2 regions of the Paenibacillus marinisediminis genome follow, and region 2 is predicted to be linked to the other one. Evidence: riboswitches for the same ligand, from Rfam matches in the RefSeq annotation. Region 2 holds a riboswitch; the other holds the start of a gene.

Region 1 (10,532 bases), on a different contig from region 2:
AGCGCTTTGAAGCGATAATCCACGAGCCTGCGTTGACGATAGCAGTGTTCAAAACAACTTGGTGCCCGGATTGTCATTTCATCGATCCATTCATGCCTGACATCGAAAGCGCTAATCCAGAGGTTACCTTCATAGAGGTTGATGCGGAAGCGCTTCTGTCGGTTGCAGAGCGCAATCACATTCTCGGTATCCCGAGCTTTGTCGCCTTCAAGGGCGGTAAAGAAGTTATCCGTTTCGTTAATAAATTACGCAAGACTCGTCCGGAGATCGAGCAGTTTGTGGAACGAGCGATCGCCGTCAGCAATGCAATGAAATAATTCACCTGCTAGCAGCCGTTCCCGTCAGGGAGCGGTTTTTTTCGTCAATCTGGAACGGTTGAAGCAACACACAAAAATACTTATGTGATTGGATGATATTGGTGTTACAATTGTCACAATTTGGTTGTTCACAGAATTGCCTTTTCTAGTATAATGATGTCGACTGGAACAAGTTGGTACTTGGTGTGCAGATTCTGAATTATAGGTCAGGTGAAACGTTTGGATACAAACCTATTGCTTAAAATGAAGAGGCTTGCCTATACCGTATGCATTGGGATGTTTATCGTTGTGCTCAATGGGGCGGTAGTAACGAAAACGGGTTCTGGTAGAGGCTGTGGAACGGATTGGCCGTTATGCAACGGAAAGTTTATACCCGCCTATACGATCGAATCCTTGATTGAATATTCGCATCGCCTCGTAACCGGGGTTGTAGGTTTGCTCGTACTATTGATGTTTATCTTACTCTGGAAATATGCTCGAGACCTGCGAGACAGCAGGATATACGGGGGGTTAACGCTAATCTTCACTGTTGTTCAGGCTATGATGGGCGCACTTGCAGTTGTTTATCAACAAAATGCAGCTGTAATGGCCCTGCATTTCGGCTTCTCGCTAATTGCATTCGCCTCTTCATTCTTATTAAGTCTGTCATTGCGCAACTATTCTATAGGATTGAAGCCGCAGCCATCCAACGGCCAACAGCTTGTAAAGGATGTGTTTCGTTATGGCGTATGGTTTACATTGCTGTACACTTATATCGTCATCTACGTAGGCGCGTTTGTCCGTCATACCCAATCTGCAGGTGGTTGCAGCGGATGGCCGCTCTGCAATGGCGAGCTCATTCCCGATCTAACGGGCGGGACGCTGATCGCATTCATGCATCGTGTGGCAGCAGCGCTGCTGTTTGTTGTAGTCGCGACAATGGCCCATTTTGCCTACCATCATCATAAGAATAATCGCGAGATTCAATTATGCGGCATCTGGACGTTAGTGCTCTGCTTAGGGCAAATATTGACCGGGGCACTCGTCGTGTTCACGATCATGGATGAGAATCTGCTGCTGTTTTCGAGCTTGCTTCATACAGTGTTCATTTGCGGTATGTTTAGTGTTCTGTGCTATATGAGCGTAAGAGTATGGCAGTTGAGAGAGCAGAAGCAGCAGGAGCTGTCAGCATGATTATGCGCTTTTCATGACAGTGCGCTGCTGCTCATCGATGCTTGTCCCTAGAAACAAGACGCAAGCTGTAGCTTTAACGGCCTCTACCCATCGCACATTCCAACTAATGCTCGGTTTGAGCTCCATATGCTGCTTGTCATTATTTGATACTGTAAATGTGTTCTTTGCTTGTGCATTCATCTGAATGTTCCCCCTATTGAAAAATGATGTGTAAGCGTCTGTTCGCTTGCTTGTTGAGTTCATTGTACATCTCGAGGCTGAGGCTAGCCATTGCGCTGACTTACGTTCGCCTTACATTGTTGTCACCTGTCTGATAAGCGCTGAAAGTGTCGTTATCTATAGGTATAAGAGGATGATGACGGTTAAGAGTTGTTTATCTGAGGAATTCTAAACCATTACATGGGATATTGGCGATGTCATATCAATGGTGAATGGAGGGCTTAGCATGCTCCGAATACTGTTCGGCGAACCGCCTCGTGTGGACGATGGTGAAATCAAGCAGGCGATGGACGCCATGGATCAATATGTACAAATGGTTCGTTCTCAGATGGTAAAGCACGGGGATCCGAAGCAAGATTGGTGCAAATATGAAGTGTGGACCGTTGGTCTCAAGACGTCACTTGATGAGCTGGAGCAGAGCGTCTATGCGTCAGAACGATTCGCGGAGCGCGTGACGAAGCAGTATCAAGAAGAGATGAATGAATCCGAGTTGGACGATTATTATCGTCATGTGTATTTCTACAAGGACGGCTTCATACGAGTTTTTTCCGTGCTGGATAAACTGGGGACGCTGCTTAATGAAGCGCTGAATCTAGAGACTGATAAGGTGAAGAGCCGCTTCTCTTTCTATACCGTAGTGCGCCAGATGCGGTCGAAGGGTGTCACACCGCAATTGACGAATCGTTTGATCGAATTGAAGGAGCAGCATAGTGATGCCCTGCAGCGTCTGCGCAAACGCCGTAATACGGAGATTCACCATATGAACACAGAGATGCAGGATGATCTGTGGCAGCGGCATCGCAGCTTGAATGAGAAGATCAAGCTGGAGAACATTAAGAACAATGTAGATGATCTGCGTGAGGGCTATCTCATGGTGTGTCACGTATTAACGGCGGTGTTTGAACAGCTCCATCATTTCAAATAAACGTATACCTCGATTCGATCTGTGTTTGTTGTAAATTATTGGCTGTTGACTTGCCTGATAGACTGCTTTATACTTTGGCAATAACTTCATAAGATCGATGTGATAATCATAATCAACTTGATCTCGTTTCTGTACAAAGAACGAATCAAGACTGATCTCATCAAGAGAGGCGGAGGGACAGGCCCGATGAAGCCCGGCAACCGATCATGCAACCCAGTAAGTTTCGCTACGGCGAATAGTTGCATGATGTCTATGGTGCTAATTCCTTCAGGATGCATAACAGCATTCTGGCAGATGAGAGAAGGGTTTATATGTGCCGCCTATTTATGTTGAACGGTATAGATATGAAGCCCCTCTTGGCATCTGCTGAGAGGGGCTTTTTGGCATTATGATGGAGAGTTTCGCCAAGAATAATGATGTTCTCTTACTGATATATCACGATGATCATGATGTAAGTTATCACGAAAGTAGAAAGGAATGTGCTAGAGCATGATACACATTAAAGAGTTGTCCAAGCGCTATCCCAGTCCTCGCAAAGGGGAAGCAGGGCTGCTGGCATTAGAACATATCGACCTCCAGATTCAGGCTGGTGAAATATACGGAATTATCGGTCATTCAGGCGCAGGCAAGAGTACCTTGCTTCGCAGTATGAATCTGCTGGAGCGTCCTACATCTGGAGAAGTTATTATTGACGGCGTTGATCTGACGAAGCTGTCGAAGCAGGAATTACAACAGCAGCGCAGCAAGATCGGCATGATCTTTCAGCATTTTAATTTACTGTCATCTGCTACGGTGTTTGACAATATTGCATTTCCAATGCGTCTCTACAAGCATTCTAAGGAAAGAGTGAACGCAAGAGTCAATGAACTCATACGCTTGGTTGGTCTGGAAGAGCACCGCGACAAGTATCCGGCTCAGCTGTCCGGTGGACAGAAGCAGCGTGTCGGAATTGCTCGCGCATTAGCGAACGATCCGAAGGTGCTCCTCTGTGATGAAGCGACATCGGCACTTGACCCGCAGACGACGCAATCCATTCTGGAGCTGCTGCTGCAGATCAATCGCGATCTCGGCATCACAATCGTACTGATCACGCATGAAATGCATGTGATTCAGACGATATGCGATAAGGTCGCCGTCATCAGCGGCGGACGCATCGTCGAAGAAGGAAGTGTAGTTGAAGTGTTCCTGAAGCCGAAGCATCAGGTTACACGCGAATTTATATTAGAAGAAAGCCATCATGACGATATTCAGCCATGGGCATCGTTCAAGAAGCTGGGAGGAGATGGCTCTGTAGTCGTGAAGATCGATTACTTGGGTGATGTCACCTATGAGCCGATATTGAACCGGGTGTTGGTGGCCGCTGGTGTTCATTTCGCTATCCTGCAGGGTACGATTTCTAAAATGAAGGATGTGCCGTATGGACAGCTTGTGGTTCGTCTCGATGGCGAGCGTACTGCAGTCGAGCAAGCTATTGCAGGCTTGAAGGAAAAAGGGCTTGAAGTGGAGGTGCTTGCATAATGCTGTTCGGCATTGATTTTACAGGATTAGATTGGAGCGAGATCGGAACTGCTACTGTTGATACGTTGCAGATGATGCTATTCTCAGTGGTATTTACATTCATTCTCGGCTTGCCGCTAGGTGTACTGCTGTTCTTAACGGGTAAATCTCAGAGTCGGTACGTTCGAATGCTATATAGCGTGCTGTCATTCATCGTAAACATTCTGCGCTCGGTACCGTTCATCATCTTGATGATCTTCATCATACCGCTTACGAAGCTTCTCGTAGGAACCTCGATCGGGGTTGAGGGGACGATTCCACCGCTCGTTATTGCAGCGGCGCCGTTCTTCTCCCGCCTAGTTGAAACGTCGCTGCGTGAAGTAGATCGCGGGGTTATCGAGGCAGCACAGGCAATGGGAGCTTCAACTTGGCAAATCGTTCGCAAAGTGCTGCTGCCAGAAGCGATGCCTGGCTTGATCGCTGGCACGACGATAACAGCTGTTACACTCGTTTCGTATACAGCTATGTCAGGTATGATCGGCGGCGGCGGATTAGGTGACTTAGCGATTCGTTACGGTTACCACCGATATGAGCCGAGTGTCATGATCGTCTCGATCATACTAATGATCGTGCTCGTTCAGGTGCTGCAGTGGATTGGCGATATACTAGTGAAACACTTTTCCCGCAAGTAATAACATTAGAAGCCAGCTTATACAGCTTTAAATATAAATAAATGACCCTATAGGAACGACACCATGAAAGAAAACTATAAAAGGGGACATCGAGAGGAGATATTCAGATGAAAAAAGGTCTTGTTGTATTGGTATTAGTAAGCTTGGTGACACTGCTTGCAGCGTGCGGCAGTAAGCCTGAGGAATCAAATGGAGCTAACGGCGCTTCAACTGGCTCTGAGACAACGAAATTGGTAGTTGGCGCATCACCGATGCCGCATGCGGATATATTGAAGCTTGTCGCGCCGAAGCTGAAGGAGCAGGGCATTGAACTGGAAATTAAAGAATTTACGGATTATGTGATTCCCAATACACAGTTGTATGAGAAGCAGCTGGACGCGAACTTCTTTCAGCATAAGCCATATCTAGACGAGCAAAATGCTGAAAAAGGCATGAACCTGGTATCCGTAGGCAATGTGCATATTGAGCCGTTTGGCGGATATTCGAAGAAGATTAAGTCGCTGGACGAGCTGACAGACGGAGCAACAATCGCGATTCCGAACGATGCGACGAATGGCGGGCGCGCTCTGCTCCTGCTTGAGAAGCAAGGGGTTATCAAGCTTAAAGACGGTGCAGGCTTGAATGCCACTAAGCGTGATATCGTAGAGAACCCGAAGAACATCGAGTTTAAAGAGGTTGAAGCAGCAATGCTGCCGCGTGTATTGGACGAGGTGGAGCTTGCTCTGATCAACACGAACTATGCTCTTCAAGCTGGACTTAATCCGATGGAAGATGCACTCTTCATCGAGGATAAGGATTCCCCTTACGCCAACATTTTGGTTGCGCGTGAGGATAACAAGGACAGCGATGCGATTAAGAAGTTAGTCGCTGCACTGCAATCCGATGAAGTGAAGCAATTTATTGAAACGGAGTACAAGGGAGCAATCGTTCCTGCATTCTAAATCAAGCCTATAACCCAGTGCCTGCGGGCGCTGGGTTTTTTATGTGTCGTATTAGTAGCTTACCGTTGAAATCTTCGTTCGGTTGTTCTTAATGGTTATATATTCTATACTGAAATTAATGTTCAGGAATAGCCCGGGGGGGATGGAAACGACGTGGAGCAGAAGCGTAAGATCGCGCTAATAACAGGAAGTGTCAAGGGGCTTGGCAAGACTGCCGCATTGTCGCTTGCTGACGCGGGTTATGATATTGTCATTAATTACGTGCACAGTGAACCGGAAGCGATGACACTACGGCGTACAATTGAAGATAAGGGAGTGCGCTGTGCGGCAATCGGCGCCGACATATCGAAGCGGGAAGATGTGAAACGGCTGGTCAGCGAGACGAAGGAACAGTTGGGATCGCCGGATATCGTCATCAATAATGCAGGACCCTTTATTCGGGAACGGCGGTTGTTCAGCGATTATGAGGAAGAAGATATCTTATATTTAATGAATGGCAATTTGACCGGTGTTATGCTGCTTGATCATCTGCTGCTGCCAGATATGCGCGCGAAGGGATGGGGGCGCATTATCCATTATGGCTTCGGTCATGCTGTCGAGGCGCGTGCTTGGCCGCATCGCGCAGTATATGCGGCAGCCAAGGTAGGACTCGTTTCCTTTACGAAGACGTTGGCAGTGGAAGAGGCAACTTATGGTATAACGGTGAATATGCTCTGTCCAGGGGATATTCGCGGTCATTATAAGGAAGCGTTGATCGATGACGTAATGAACATACGTGATGAGGAGACGCCTCGGGGCAGACCTGGCACAGGTGAGGATGTCGCGCGCACGATTCGGTTTCTATGCGAGGATAAGTCCGACTTCATAACGGGGAATATTATCAACGTTTCCGGAGGGCTGGATCCGATTCGTAATAATATTAGATAAACAAAAGGAGTCTTGCCGCGAGGGCAAGACTCCTTCTTCATCATTAGAATACTTGAACGACTTCCTGTACGCCTTCGACTTCTTCAACCAAAGCGCGTTCAATGCCGGCTTTAAGCGTGATCGTGGAGCTAGGGCAGCTGCCGCAAGCGCCCATCAGACGCAATTTCACGATACCGTCCTCAACATCGACCAATTCAACGTCACCGCCGTCGCGCTGCAGGAACGGACGCAATTTATCCAACACTTCCAGCACTTCATCATACATGCTGTTTTGTGAAGTTTCACTCATTACTAGCCAACTCCTTTCATCCATGCTACTGTTATTATATTATAAAGCGAACTAAAATCAAAGGACTAAGCTCAAAGAAAGGACGATTGTCAATGAGACCTATCATTGAATTCTGCGTAGGCAACATGCATCATGGCACAGACGAGGTCTTGCGACAATTGGAGCAGAATCCAGATGTTGATGTCATCGAATACGGCTGTCTTGGCAACTGCGGTGAATGCTATATGTTCCCGTATGCGCTGGTAAACGGGGAAACTGTCGCGGCAGAGACAGCAGAGAAGCTGTTAGAAGCGATAAAGATCAAGATTAAGGAAATTGAAGAATGGGAACCTTAGGAGTAAATGATACTCGAGGGTTCCCATTTTTGGTTCAGCTATCCGATGTGATGCTTCGAGATCCACAATACGCCGCTCTTAATCACGCGCGGTACGAAGCCGACCATTGGACGCTTGCCCAGCATACCGAAGCCGCTCTTCTTCCCTAGGGAGCCAAGTACTCCCTTCAGTTTAATCTTCCCAAGCTGCGGGGTTTCGCCTTTCCACTGCGCTAATGCGACGTCAGCGATCTGTTCACCCTGAGCGCCTGCAGCCTGAGCACTTGGCGAGAAGGTCAAGCTGGCGCAATCCCCAACTACAAATACATTCGGATAATCCGGTATTTGGTGATAGCTGTTCAGCAGGATGCGCCCTTGCGGATCCTTCGGAACCATAAGCTCCTGAACTTGCGCTACGGGTTGAATCCCTGCAGTCCATACCGTGACATCGGAGCTGATAGCTTCTTCGCTGTTCTCTAACCGATTATAGATGACTCCTTGATCTAAGCGGGAAACGTTCATGCGCGAGCGAAGCTCTATGTCATGTTCCGTGAACCATTCCGATATATAAGTAGACAGCTTCTCTGGGAAAGAAGACATTAAACGTGTGCCTCGATCCAATATTCGAATATTCAGATCAGGTCGGCTCTCACGCAGTTCCGCTGCCATCTCGACTCCGCTCAAGCCGCCGCCAACAATGCTTATTTGCCCATATGGCTTTACATCGTTAATCAACTGATATGTTTTTCTCGTACTCGACAAGCTCTGAATGCTGTTGCCGAACAAGTCCGCACCCGGTATGCCGTGATAACGATCTGTGCATCCAAGCGCAATCGCCAATTGGTCATAGGAGATAGGGTCCTGCTCATGCAAATGGACTAGGTTAGCATCAAGGTCGATGCTGGTTACTTCACCATATCGGATCGTAACGCGCGGGTCTATTGGAAAGGCAACCCGAATTTCTAAGTCGGACACGGTTCCCGCCGCCAAAGCATAGTATTCTGTCTTTAATCCCTGGAACGGCATTCGGTCAATAAGTATAATCTCGATATTAGCTGGAAGTCCTTGTTCCAACAAACGATTAATAAGAGCTAGACCGCCGTATCCTCCACCACAAACTACAAAGCGCTTCATGTTTGATTATCCTCCCAAGATGCCAAATGTTAAGATGATTTTCGTCCACGCAGGACGCAGCACAGTATAGATCATCCGAATCTCCACATAGCGATTCTATGGTGTCTTGGCATGGGTGTCGCTTCTCTAGTACACCGCAGTTCTTCTGCGGTATCTACCATCTATTCGTACACTTCAATGACGTTATAGAACGTGTCTCTCTCGATCGGTGTGCGGCCTGCGCCCTTCACGAGCCAGATCAATTCGTCACGAGTCAAGCCTTCAGGCGTAAGAGCGCCGGCCGCGTGACTGATTCGTTCTTTAACGATCGTACCATGAACATCGGACGCGCCAAATGTCAGTGCCATCTGCGTTAACTGTGTGCCGATGTTGATAAAGTACGCTTTGATATGTGGAATATTATCCAACATCAGACGGCTGATTGCGATCGTCTTCAAGTCCTCATAGGCGGAATTACGGCGCTTAATGCTCGCCTTCTGGCTCTTAGGCTGCATAGACAGCGGGATAAACACTAAGAAGCCATTTGTTTCGTCTTGAAGCTCGCGAATCTTAATCATGTGACGAACACGATCTTCATGCGTTTCGATCGCGCCGTAGAGCATCGTCGTGTGCGTCTTCATACCAAGCTTATGCGCGGTATGATGCACTTCAAGGTATCGCTCAACGCCTGCTTTCTCTACACGCATCTTCTTGCGGTATTCATCGGACAGAATCTCGGCGCCGCCGCCTGTCAGAGATTCCAATCCTGCATCAATCAACTGGCGCAGCACTTCCTCAATGCTCAGACCGCTGATTCTCGTAAAGAAGTCAATTTCTGCTGCGGTGTAGGCTTTCAAGGTAACGTTAGGGTAACGCTCCTTCAAGGCGCGAAGCGAATCTACATAGTATTGGAACGGAACATGAGGGTTGTGACCGCCAACGATATGGAACTCACGTACACCTGGATGAATATGCTGATCGACGAAAGCAATCATTTCATCGCCAGACAGCGTATAGGCTCCTTCCTCACCTTCATCCTTACGGAAGTTACAGAAAGCGCAGTGTGCTTCGCACACATTTGTGAAATATAGAGACATGTTTTCAATAAAATAAACGTTTTTACCGTTTTTGCGCATATTCGCTAGGTTAGCTAGTTGACCCAAGGTCAAAATATCGTCAGATTGATACAAATATACGCCATCTTCTAATGTAAGCCGTTCGCCGCGTTCCACTTTCTCAGCGATTTCAGCCATACGCGCATCAGCGTGTCGAGTCCAGTTTGTTATCATATTAGCTCCCCCAGTTTACTTTATGCATAAAAATAACCCCGCGGCGGAATAATCCATCGGAGATTGACAGTGCTTTTCATCACATTTAGTTTCATTATAACCCTGCCTCTATGAAGGAGCAATACATGTCCAGCAGACATTGACAATCATTTAACGATGCAAGTGTTCACTTGTGCCCTAGTTCATGGAGGGGTATACTTAGAAGTACGAGGAGGGATATAACAATGATCACAATTAGCGATTTCGCGGTTGAGAAGATAAAGGAAATGCTTGAACAAGAAGGGAACCCGAACATGTTCCTGCGTATCGGTGTTAAACCAGGTGGATGCAGCGGTTTTTCATATGGAATGGGCTTCGATGATGAAGAGACTAGCGATGATGTGCATGTCGAAACAAGCGGTCTGAAAGTTGTGGTTGATAAGGAAAGTGTACCGCATCTTCAAGGGCTGGAGATCGACTACAAGGAATCGGGCATGTCCGGCGGGTTCACGATTCAGAATCCGAATGCCATCTCCACATGCGGTTGCGGATCTTCGTTCCGTACTGCTACATCTGCAGGCAAAGCGGAGAAATGCGACTAATTCAATATATCAAGCAAAGTATAAAGCCTCTCAGCGGTTGGTATCGTGAATCGATATCAGCTCGCGGTGAGGCTTTTTCTATCTTACCAATTTATATTATGATTACTCAAAATAACATGCGCCCAACACATTTCCATCCGGGTCTTTAAACGTAAAAAATTTAACCCCGCCGTCCACATTCATCTCTCCAACACTAACACCTTGCTCTGATAGATGGACATAGGCCTTGTCGATGTCAGGCGTGAAGAAATTAAAC
Region 2 (10,532 bases):
AAAGATGATAGCTTAGCGGAGCTCGCTGAGCAGCTGCTGGAAATTCAGCACGAGCTGTTCGATTGCGGCTCAGACTTAGCCTTTGCAGAAGAGAAGCAGGGTCGGGCTGTGTTCAAGGTGAATCAGAAGATGATCGAACGGCTGGAGCAGTGGATCGATGAGCACGAGCGCCATAATCCGGCACTGCAGCGCTTCATCCTGCCAGGCGGAACACCGCTTGCCGCAGCGCTGCATGTATGCCGAACGGTATGCCGGCGAGCAGAACGACAGATTGTCTCGCTCGCGCGTCAAGAGCAGATTCATCCTGAGGTAAAGCAATATGTAAACCGCTTATCGGATTATTTCTTCGCCGCTTCTCGTCGAGCCAACGCTCTCGCGGGCGTACCGGATATTGAATACGCTCGCAGCGCGATTGTATTCCGACGGAAAGATCATAAGGATGAGAATTGAGGTTAATTACGATTCATGATGGAGCATGATGATTCGAAAGAAGAACAGCAGGTATGGGATGCCGCTTCCTTGACCTATACAGTAGGTGGAGATGAAGACGGCATCCTGCTGCGTACTGTTATGTTGTCGCGTTTGGGCATGTCCAGGAGGCTGATTACGCGCCTGAAGCAGATGCCTGACGGCATAACGGTGAATGGGGAGCGGCTGTGGAATCATAAGGCGCTGTCCGTCGGAGATGTGGTGCGAATTCGAATTGCGGAGCAGCAGCTGGAGACGATTCCGCCCGAGCCGATTCCGATTGATGTCATCTATGAGGATGCAGACATACTGGTGCTGAATAAACCACCAGGCATCGTCGTGCATCCGACGAAGGGATATCCATCAGGCACGCTGGCGAACGGCGTTGTGCACTATTGGCGCAGCCGAGGCGAGCAGACGCGTTTTCGGCCTGTGCACCGGCTGGATCAGGACACTTCCGGTGTCTTGCTGATCGCTAAGCACGCCTTTGCGCATCAGCAGCTGTCTGAGCAGCTGCAGCGAGGTGAGGTGCACAAGCGGTATACGGCATATGTAGAAGGAATACCGCAGCCAGAAGCCGGTACGGTAGATGCGCCTATCGATCGTGATGACGTGGAGCGGCATTTGCGTGTCGTAAGACCAGACGGCTATCCGTCTATCACGCACTATGAAACGATCGCAGTCTACCGCACGGCAGAGGGGATTGACGCAGCCAAAGTACGCTGCGTTTTGGAAACAGGGCGCACGCATCAGATTCGCGTGCATATGCGCTATATCGGTTGTCCGCTGCTCTGCGATCGATTCTATAATCCTGAATCGAGGGTGCAGCTGGATATGGAACGCCACGCGCTGCATGCAGGTGAGCTGTCCTTCCTTCATCCGATGACTGGTGAACGCATGACGTTCGAAGCACCGCTGCCGGATGACTTGGTGCGCTTGGAGCGTTTGTTGACATATCAATGAAGGTTGATAGTGAGACGGTTATCTCGATCAAGATTGCAACTGGGGGATGAACATGAAGTTGACAGTATATGAATATGCCAAATGCGGTACGTGCCGCAAGGCGGTCAAATGGCTGAAGGAGCAAGGGCATGAGCTGGAATTGATTCCGATCTTCGATACGCCGCCTTCGGCTTCCGAATTGAAGCGTCTCGTTCAAGCGAGCGGGTTGGAGCTGAAGAAATTCTTTAACGTATCTGGCGAAGTGTATAAAGCCATGAATCTGAAGGACAAGCTGCCAACGATGACGGAGGAAGAACGGATTGAACTGCTCGCTTCTAACGGAAGATTGCTAAAGCGTCCGATCGTAACAGATGGCAAGCGAGTGACTGTAGGCTTCAAGGAAGAAACTTATCAGGAAGCTTGGGCTGCAGCAAGCGTTCATTGAGCTGATAGATAATCTGAACTAACGTTGGCAGAATGCGACAGCTTTCAGTCTACGTAGTTGTGATATACTTTACAGAGTCGAATTAATGATATAGAAGGGAGCCATATATTGATGATTGAGCAACAAGATCGATCTCGTTTATTGTTGGTTGATGGAATGGCGGTGCTGTTTCGAGCTTACTTTGCGACAGCATACGGTGGCTCCATTCGCCGTATGAAGGATGGAACACCGACGAATGCGGTTTATGGATTTATGCGTTATTTTTGGGATGTGGTTGAGAAGTTCGAACCGACCCATATCGCATGCTGCTGGGATCTGAGCAGCAAGACATTTCGCTCGGAGCAGTTTAGCGATTATAAGGCGAATCGTCCGGAATGTCCGGAGGATCTCGTACCGCAGTTTGAGCTCATACGTGAAGTGATGGACTCGTTCAACATACCGAATGTGTCGAGTGAAGGATATGAAGCAGACGATTGCATCGGCACCTTGGCAAAGCAGTATCGTGATGAACACGATGTATATGTGCTTACCGGGGATCATGATATGCTGCAATTGGTTCATGAACATACAACAGTCATCATCATGAAGAAGGGTCATGGCAATTATGCTATCTATACCCCGGACTACTTGATGGAAGAACGTCAACTGACGCCGGAACAGGTAATTGACGTGAAAGGCCTGATGGGCGATACTTCGGACAATTATCCAGGTGTACGCGGAATTGGTGAGAAAACAGCCCATAAGCTGATTCATGAGCATGGCTCGATCGAAGGTGTCCTTGCCAATATGACAAGCCTTGCGAAGGGAGTTCGCGCGAAGATTGAAGCGGATATGGAGATGCTGCATCTTTCTCGCCAGCTTGCTCGTATTCGTTGTGATGTACCGATCAGCTGTGAAGTGGATAGCTGCCGGTTCGCTCCGAATCCGGAGAGCGTCGTTTCCATCTGTGAGCGACTGGAGATGAAAAGTGTGCTGACGCTGACTGGTATCGCGCAGTCATCATAAGTGCCTGAGGGGCTTGTCCTATAAGTATTAGGACAAGCCTTTTTTGGCTCGCACGCGGGCTGTGGAGGCTGAGATGCAATTTTTCGACGTCTCGGGCAGAATTCCGGCTCGCGAAGCCGATTTTGAAGGCTGAGACGTCGATTTTCTGCATCTCAGCCCCTGAGCGAGCCGAATTTGGAGCTGAGATGCAAGTTTTCGACGTCTCAGGCATGATATCCGGCTCGCGAAGCCGATTTCGAAGGCTGAGACGTCGTTTATCTGCATCTCAGCCCCAGCGCAAGCTGAATATGGAGCTGAGATGCAAGTTTTCGACGTCTCAAGCATGATATTCGGCTCGCGAAGCCGATTATGAAGGCTGAGACGTCAAATTACTGCATCTCAGCCCCTGAGCGAGCTGAATTTGGAGCTGAGATGCAATTTTTCGACGTCTCAGGCATGATATTCGGCTTGCGAAGCCGATTATGAAGGCTGAGACGTCGATTTTCTACATCTCAGCCTCCGTGCGAGCTGGGTTTGGAGCTGAGATGCAAATTTTCGACGTCTCGGGCAAATTTCCAGCATGCCGAGGTGATTGTGCCGGTTAAGACGTATAAGAAAAGGTTGTCCCTTTGAAACTTCTGATAACTATGTAGGGTTACCAGATGGTATCTATTGATGAAAGCTAAAAAACCTCCGTCACCGCACGAATGGCGATACTGGAGGTTATTGTCATGGATAGCATCCATGAAGGAGCGGTCCAGCAAATAGCCTCACGAACCGCACTTATTCAAGCTGAACTGTAAAGATTAGTCGGTGAAGTGAGCCTCTTCAACTACCATGTACAAGAAATGTCGAAGATCCTCAGCTTCCTCCTCCGTCAGCTTATAGAAGGATTCCAAGTATCCTTCTTCCTCTAAGTCGTCTTGACCTAGAATCGCAGTCAAACCCGTCTGAAGATCCATAACCAGCTTCTTGCCGTAGAAACGGCTCGTTGTTGTCACACATAGATCGAACCGACGCATACTTTCGCCGATAAAGGTGACGAAGCGGCAGGATGTATCTTCTGTATGATCGGATAAAAAGTCCAGATCTTGGCTCATCTTGATGCCCCCTCTTCAGTGAACACAGCAATTCATCAACACAGCGTTGAAATCCTACTCATCATTATAATGGATGTCACCATATGTTGGAAGTGTGGTCCTAGTTATTATCAACTCTATCAACTCTATCATATTCCAAACATTGACAGATAAGAGTATCGTGCTATAATGTTATTAATTCATAACTAGAACGAGGAAGCACCTCTTTGACGGCAGAAGGCGTCGAAGGGGTGCTTTTCTATTCCTATAGAAGCTCATCCTCCTCACTCTGTTGTCTCGTTGTGAAACTGATCATATGGAGGTATGGGATATGCAAGTTGTATGGATGGCACGAATGGAAAAACAGGTTGAAGGTGAAAGCCTTCGCTCAGGCCTGCTGAGTGCAGGTGAAGAAGCAGGAAAGTGGATTGTACTGTGGGAGCCGGATGAAGCAGTTGGGCATGATGAGGCACAGCAAGCAGCAGATGTAGACACGTCTGGTACATGGTATGAGGGAAGCGTATGGATGGAGATGCGGGCAGCGCTTCGCGGGGGAGTTGCACGACTGCTGCGAGAAGGTTATCAGCCGGCGCTTGGATTTATGCCGGATACGAATCTTCATGAGCGGCGGATGAAGGAACGGAATGAATGGATCAGCTGTTATGGCGAGCTGCATTCCGATGATAAGCTCTACGAGCGGCTTGCGCAATGGCGCCGAGAGACGGCAAGCAGTCTGCGACGAGCGCCGTACTGGATCGCGACGAATCGGATGCTTCGTCTGGTGAGCGCCTTCGTACCGCATAATGCAGAAGAGCTCCGCCAGCTCCCGGGCTTCGGGGAAGCCAAGGTGAAATCTTTCGCGGATGCGATTACAGCGATTACGAAGACGGTAGAGCGCAGCACCAGCTTTCCGCTCGATTGGGTGGAAGGGGCGGTTACAGAGACTGCATTTGTCCAGTGGGTATACGAACAGGAACGGACGAAGATGGATGCGGAGTTAAGCCGTTTAATGCAGCGCCGTGTCCTGCTGGAGGGGGTGCGCGACGGTTTGGGCGCTGGAGAGCTAATGGAGCGGCTGGAGGTGGATCGTCGTGAACTGCTGATGCGCATCGAAACCTTAGCTGAAGAAGGCTATGACGTGCTTTCATTTGTAAACATAGAACTGGCAGATACTCCAGAGGAGGAGCTTCTGGCGATTCGCAATGCCTTGACTGAGCTTGGTCCAGAGTATTTAAAGCCAGTGTTCGTACGCATATACGGCGAAGAAGCGCTGACGGGCACTGGTTCGGAGCTGCAGCGCCGATATGAGCGCATTCGTCTGCTGCGTCTTACCATGGACTCGGCAGCAAGTGGACAATCGTCGAGAACTAGCCGCAAACGAGCAAGCAATCAACAAAGCGCATAAAGCAAAGGGCATTCCCTATCATCGAGGCGTGTAACCAGGATGAAGGGAATGCCCCTCTGAATGATACCTAATCGTTTAGAGCCAATCCTTCTTGCGAAACCAGAAGAACATGGTCAATCCAAGAATAAGCATAAAGATGCCAACATAGACAGCCCCATTTTCCTGGTGTAGAAATGGAATAAAATCAAAGTTCATTCCGTAGAATCCGGTAATAAAGGTCAAAGGCATGAAGATCGTTGTTACTGCGGTGAATACGCGCATAATTTCATTCGCGCGATTGGCAGTGCTGGAATGATAAGATTCTCGTAAGTTCGCCATCAGGTCGCGGAACGTTTCGAATGTTTCAGCCACTTTGACGGCATTTTCATAAATGTCTCGGAAATATTTCTGCAGATCATCATCAATCAAACGCAGATCTTTGTTATATAGCACGAAGATCACATCCTTCTGCGGTCCAAGACCCTTCTTCAGCCACAGAATTTCGCTTCGCAGATTAATGATTTCGTTCAGATGTGATTTCTTGGCGTTTACCAGCACGACTTCTTCAAGATTATCGATTTTCGCTTCAATGCGATCAGCAACCGTAAAGTAGCTATCCACTACCGTATCGACAAGAATATAAAGCATACGATCCGACGTATCTACTTCTTGTTCCCATAAGAGGGGTTTGATGGTGCGGAGCTCGTTGATCTTTTGTCTTGTAACCGTAATTAAGTAATGCTTGCCTAAGAAAATATTGAGTGCACGCAAGAAGATTTCTTCGTCATCGAATCGAATGCTGTTTACCACTATAAAGTAGTGATCTTCATAAATCTCCATCTTTGGACGCTGTTCATCTTCGCTTAGACAGTCCTCAACGGCAAGATCATGCATGTTAAACAGCGGTTGCAGCACAACAAGATCGTCTAAATCTGCGTCGATCCAATAAAAACCTTGCTCGGGCGGGGTTAATGTGAGTTGAATGTCTTCGACAGGTGTAAATACACCTTCGTGGACGAGACGTATCTTCATGTTCACCACTCCTTCTCGCCACCATAATATAGGTAGCTTGTGTTGTCATTGTAATGACAATTCATGCGAGGGAGGATGAATCATGACAAACGAAGCCGTCCTTGTTGTCATGGGGAATCTTAGCTCGAGGTGTGACGTGGTAAGTACACATCGGACACGCGCATACACTAGGCTTAGCGTCGGTCCCTATGGTTATAGGTAGATAGACTTACTCAGCCTGTGCATGATACCCATGCAGGCAGACGACAATCGTCAGGTCTTGAACAAGTCCTGCACACTCGTCGAATCGTCGTTTTCGGTTGTTTGCTCATACCTAGGCGCGGCCTCGGGTCGCCATCCATCCGAATTCACCTCTATTAGTGAAGTTTAGTTGCTTGACTATGCCAAGCACTTGTATAGTATAACCCTCATGAAAATGGCTTTCAACCAAAATATTGTGCCAACCAATTCCTTAATTAGAATATGGAGTAATTCAAATTTTTGTGAATTAGTGCTTGACGGGATGCTCATGCATGCTTTAAATTATTACCAAGTCCAAATGAAGACCGAACTAAATATGCAACGGCAATCTTATCAAGAGCAGGTGGAGGGACAAGCCCGATGAAATCCGGCAACCGGCTTATAGCTCAAGCTATAAAGCAGCGGTGCTAATTCTTGCAGAACCGAATGGGGGAGATCCCGATACGGGCTGACAGATGAGAGAGGCGCATGAATTCTATTAACATGAACCTTTCTCAAGAATTGAGAAAGGTTTTTTTGCGATCATAAGTCCTTTCCATGCCTGTCAAGTTGATTGTCTCATTTGAGACCACATTCCAAAGGAGGAGAACGTCATGCCGATTAAAATTCCGGATACTTTACCAGCTAAAGAAATACTGACTCAGGAGAACATATTCGTCATGCTTGAATCCCGCGCGTATAAGCAGGATATCCGGCCGCTGCGAATTGTTATTCTTAATCTAATGCCGACGAAAGAAACGACGGAGACGCAATTGCTTCGTTTGATCGGCAATACGCCGCTGCAGGTGGATGTGACGCTGCTCCATCCTGCGACACATGTATCCAAGAACACATCTGCTGAACATCTGATTAGCTTCTATAAGACATTTGAGGATATTGAGCAAGAGCAGTTTGACGGCATGATTATTACGGGAGCTCCGGTCGAGCAGATGGACTTCGAAGAAGTTACCTATTGGGAAGAACTGTGCCGCATTATGGAATGGTCGAAAGAAAATGTGACTTCAACGTTCCATATCTGTTGGGCTTCACAGGCAGGCCTTTACTATCATTACGGTGTCCCTAAGGTTCCGCTTGAGAAGAAATGCTTCGGTGTGTTTCCACATTCTCTAACAGCCGAGAATATTCGACTCACACGCGGGTTTGATGAACGTTTTCTTGTTCCGCAATCCCGTCACACGGAGGTTCGAAAGGAAGATATCGTTAAGGTAGAAGACCTTATCATTCTGTCAGAGTCGGAAGAAGCAGGAGTGTATCTCATTGCGAGCAAGGATGGACGGCAGATATTTGCTACGGGTCATTCCGAGTATGATCCTTATACACTGAAATGGGAATATGATCGTGATATAGCCAAGGGTATGGAGATGGATATTCCGATCAACTACTACCCGAATAACGATCCAAGTCAAACACCATATTCCACATGGAGAGCACATGCTAATCTGCTGTTCTCGAATTGGCTGAACTACTACGTATATCAAGAGACACCGTATGTTCTCAGCTCGGCTAAATCTCGCAAAGAGGGAGCCGGTATCTAATATGATCGAACGAGATGAACGCTCCTACCGCATAGAAAGTCAACTAGCTCAGATCGGATCCATCCAAGACCCGAAGACGGGAGCGATCAACTTTCCGATCTATCAAGCGACAGCATTTCGCCATCCAGGGCTCGGGCAGAGCACGGGATATGATTATTCCCGCTCGAAGAGCCCGACTCGAGCAGTGCTTGAAGATGCCGCCGCCTTGCTGGAGCAAGGCGATGCCGGCTTCGCCTGCAGCTCGGGGATGGCCGCGCTCCAGAATGTATTTGCTCTATTCAGTCAGGGTGATCATCTGATTGCCTCCTTGGATCTGTACGGCGGCACTTATCGAATATTGGAAAGAATACTTGCTCGATTCGGCATCACAGCTTCATATGTCGACACGAATGATCTCGAGACGATGGAGAAGCTACGAACTCCAGCGACTCGCGCGGTGTTTATCGAGACGCCTACGAATCCGCTGATGATGATATCGGACATCGAGGCCGCGGCAAGCTGGGCGAAGAAGCATGACATGCTCACGATCGTCGATAATACGCTGATGACACCATTCTTTCAGCGTCCGCTTGAGCTTGGTGCTGACATCGTCGTTCACAGCGCGACTAAGTATCTAGGCGGACACAATGATGTGCTAGCTGGCATCATCGTGACGAAGGGCAAAGAGCTGTCCGAGGAAATGGCCTTCCTGCACAATTCCATCGGCACATGTCTTGGACCGACGGACAGCTATCAGCTCATGCGCGGCATGAAGACGCTGGCACTGCGAATGGAGCGCCATGAATATAACGCCATTCGCATCGCGGAATGGCTGCAGGCGCATGAAGCGGTTGAAACGGTCTATTACCCAGCGCTGCCTAAGCATCAAGGATACGAGATTCAGCAGAAGCAATGCTCGGGCAATACCGGCATATTTTCTTTCCGCTTGAAGGATGCTCGTTACGTCGCTCCGATCCTATCCTCGATCAAGCTGATCGCATTCGCGGAAAGCTTGGGAGGCGTCGAATCGCTGATGACGTATCCCGCCGTTCAAACGCACGCGGACATTCCACAGGAAGTGCGCGATGCTGTCGGCGTGGATGATAAGCTGCTGCGCTTCTCGGTAGGCATCGAGCATGTGGATGACCTGATAGCGGATCTCGATCAAGCGATCCGCTGTGCACAGGAGCAAGTATCGCAGCAGGAACAGCAGCCGGTAGGAAGTGAGGCATAGAAGATGAGCCAATCGAATGAACCAACGCAACCGAATTCAGATCGCTTCGCGACCAAGCTGATTCACTTTGGCGGTGAGATCTGCGAACATACAGGGGCATCCAGCGTGCCCATCATTCAAGCGACAACTTTTCATCACGAAGACATCTATAATCCCCCTAAGCATGATTATTCTCGTTCCGGCAATCCGACGCGCGAAACGCTGGAGCAATATATTGCTGTATTGGAAGGCGGGACTCGAGGCTTCGCCTTTGCTTCAGGCATGGCGGCCATCTCATCGACATTACTGTTATTCTCCGCTGGGGACCATCTGATCGTAACAGAGGATGTCTACGGAGGGACCTATCGTTTATTATCTACAATTCTCAGCAGATTGCAGATTGAAACGACGTTCGTGGACATGACCGATCTGAATCGAGTGGAAGCGGCGCTGCGACCGAACACGAGAGGCGTCTTGATGGAGACGCCGTCCAACCCAACGCTTAAGATCACAGATATTGCCGCCGTGTGCGCTTGGGCGAAGTCGAAGGGACTTATCACCTTATTGGATAATACCTTTATGACCCCTTATCACCAGCGGCCGATCGAGCAGGGTGTTGATATCGTGCTTCATAGCGCAACGAAATTTCTGGGCGGACATAGCGATGTGCTGGCTGGATTAACGGTTACTCATGATGAGGAGCTGGGTAATCGAGTTAAGGCGCTGCAAAATGGGCTCGGTACCGTGCTCGGCGTACAAGATAGCTGGCTGTTAATGCGCGGTATGAAGACGCTCGAGGCGCGGATGGCACACAGCGAGCAGAGCGCTCGCCGATTGGCTGAGTGGTTAAGCAGCAGATCGGATATTGCGAATGTCTATTATCCGGGGCTGGCTAGCCATCCACATCGCGAGATTCATGAGCGTCAATCGAAAGGATACGGCGCCGTTGTATCCTTTGATGTCGGCTCTGGCGAGCGTGCCAAGAAGGTGCTGAATCAAGTTCGGCTGCCGCTCGTTGCCGTAAGCCTAGGCGCTGTTGAGAGCATCTTATCCTATCCAGCAATGATGTCGCATGCAGCTATGCCGCAAGCTGTGCGTCATGAGCGCGGCATTACGGATGGATTGCTACGCTTCTCTGTAGGCTTGGAGCATATTGAAGACTTGATCGAGGATCTCGATCAAGCATTGTGATGCTGCCTGAGGCGAAGCATTCGTGGCAGCTAATGAACAG

Evidence for each region. Region 2 has a riboswitch for S-adenosylmethionine ahead of metA (homoserine O-acetyltransferase MetA). Riboswitches for the same ligand answer to the same signal wherever they lie in the genome.
Region 1: it holds a riboswitch for S-adenosylmethionine, as region 2 does, so the genes downstream of both, ACXX53_RS12490 (methionine ABC transporter ATP-binding protein) here and metA (homoserine O-acetyltransferase MetA) in region 2, are expected to answer to the same signal.

What each region holds. Positions count from the first base shown of each region.
Region 1 covers NZ_JBTGUH010000004.1:281,097-291,628, reverse strand. Annotated here, with positions in the region: gene ACXX53_RS12510 (thioredoxin family protein) at 1-317, shown strand, start outside; gene ACXX53_RS12505 (COX15/CtaA family protein) at 561-1,490, shown strand; gene ACXX53_RS12500 (hypothetical protein) at 1,491-1,670, opposite strand; gene ACXX53_RS12495 (Cthe_2314 family HEPN domain-containing protein) at 1,936-2,634, shown strand; SAM riboswitch class I at 2,789-2,935, shown strand; gene ACXX53_RS12490 (methionine ABC transporter ATP-binding protein) at 3,124-4,152, shown strand; gene ACXX53_RS12485 (methionine ABC transporter permease) at 4,152-4,823, shown strand; gene ACXX53_RS12480 (MetQ/NlpA family ABC transporter substrate-binding protein) at 4,931-5,764, shown strand; gene ACXX53_RS12475 (SDR family oxidoreductase) at 5,918-6,691, shown strand; gene ACXX53_RS12470 (NifU family protein) at 6,735-6,980, opposite strand; gene ACXX53_RS12465 (YuzB family protein) at 7,073-7,315, shown strand; gene ACXX53_RS12460 (NAD(P)/FAD-dependent oxidoreductase) at 7,354-8,427, opposite strand; gene mqnE (aminofutalosine synthase MqnE) at 8,589-9,695, opposite strand; gene ACXX53_RS12450 (HesB/IscA family protein) at 9,920-10,276, shown strand; gene ACXX53_RS12445 (VOC family protein) at 10,379-10,532, opposite strand, start outside.
Region 2 covers NZ_JBTGUH010000001.1:597,142-607,673, reverse strand. Annotated here, with positions in the region: gene ACXX53_RS02735 (cob(I)yrinic acid a,c-diamide adenosyltransferase) at 1-450, shown strand, start outside; gene ACXX53_RS02730 (RluA family pseudouridine synthase) at 466-1,431, shown strand; gene ACXX53_RS02725 (arsenate reductase family protein) at 1,484-1,855, shown strand; gene ACXX53_RS02720 (5'-3' exonuclease) at 1,967-2,860, shown strand; gene ACXX53_RS02715 (DUF3055 domain-containing protein) at 3,646-3,939, opposite strand; gene ACXX53_RS02710 (HRDC domain-containing protein) at 4,250-5,323, shown strand; gene corA (magnesium/cobalt transporter CorA) at 5,399-6,334, opposite strand; SAM riboswitch class I at 6,902-7,036, shown strand; gene metA (homoserine O-acetyltransferase MetA) at 7,168-8,109, shown strand; gene ACXX53_RS02695 (PLP-dependent transferase) at 8,111-9,322, shown strand; gene ACXX53_RS02690 (trans-sulfuration enzyme family protein) at 9,326-10,492, shown strand.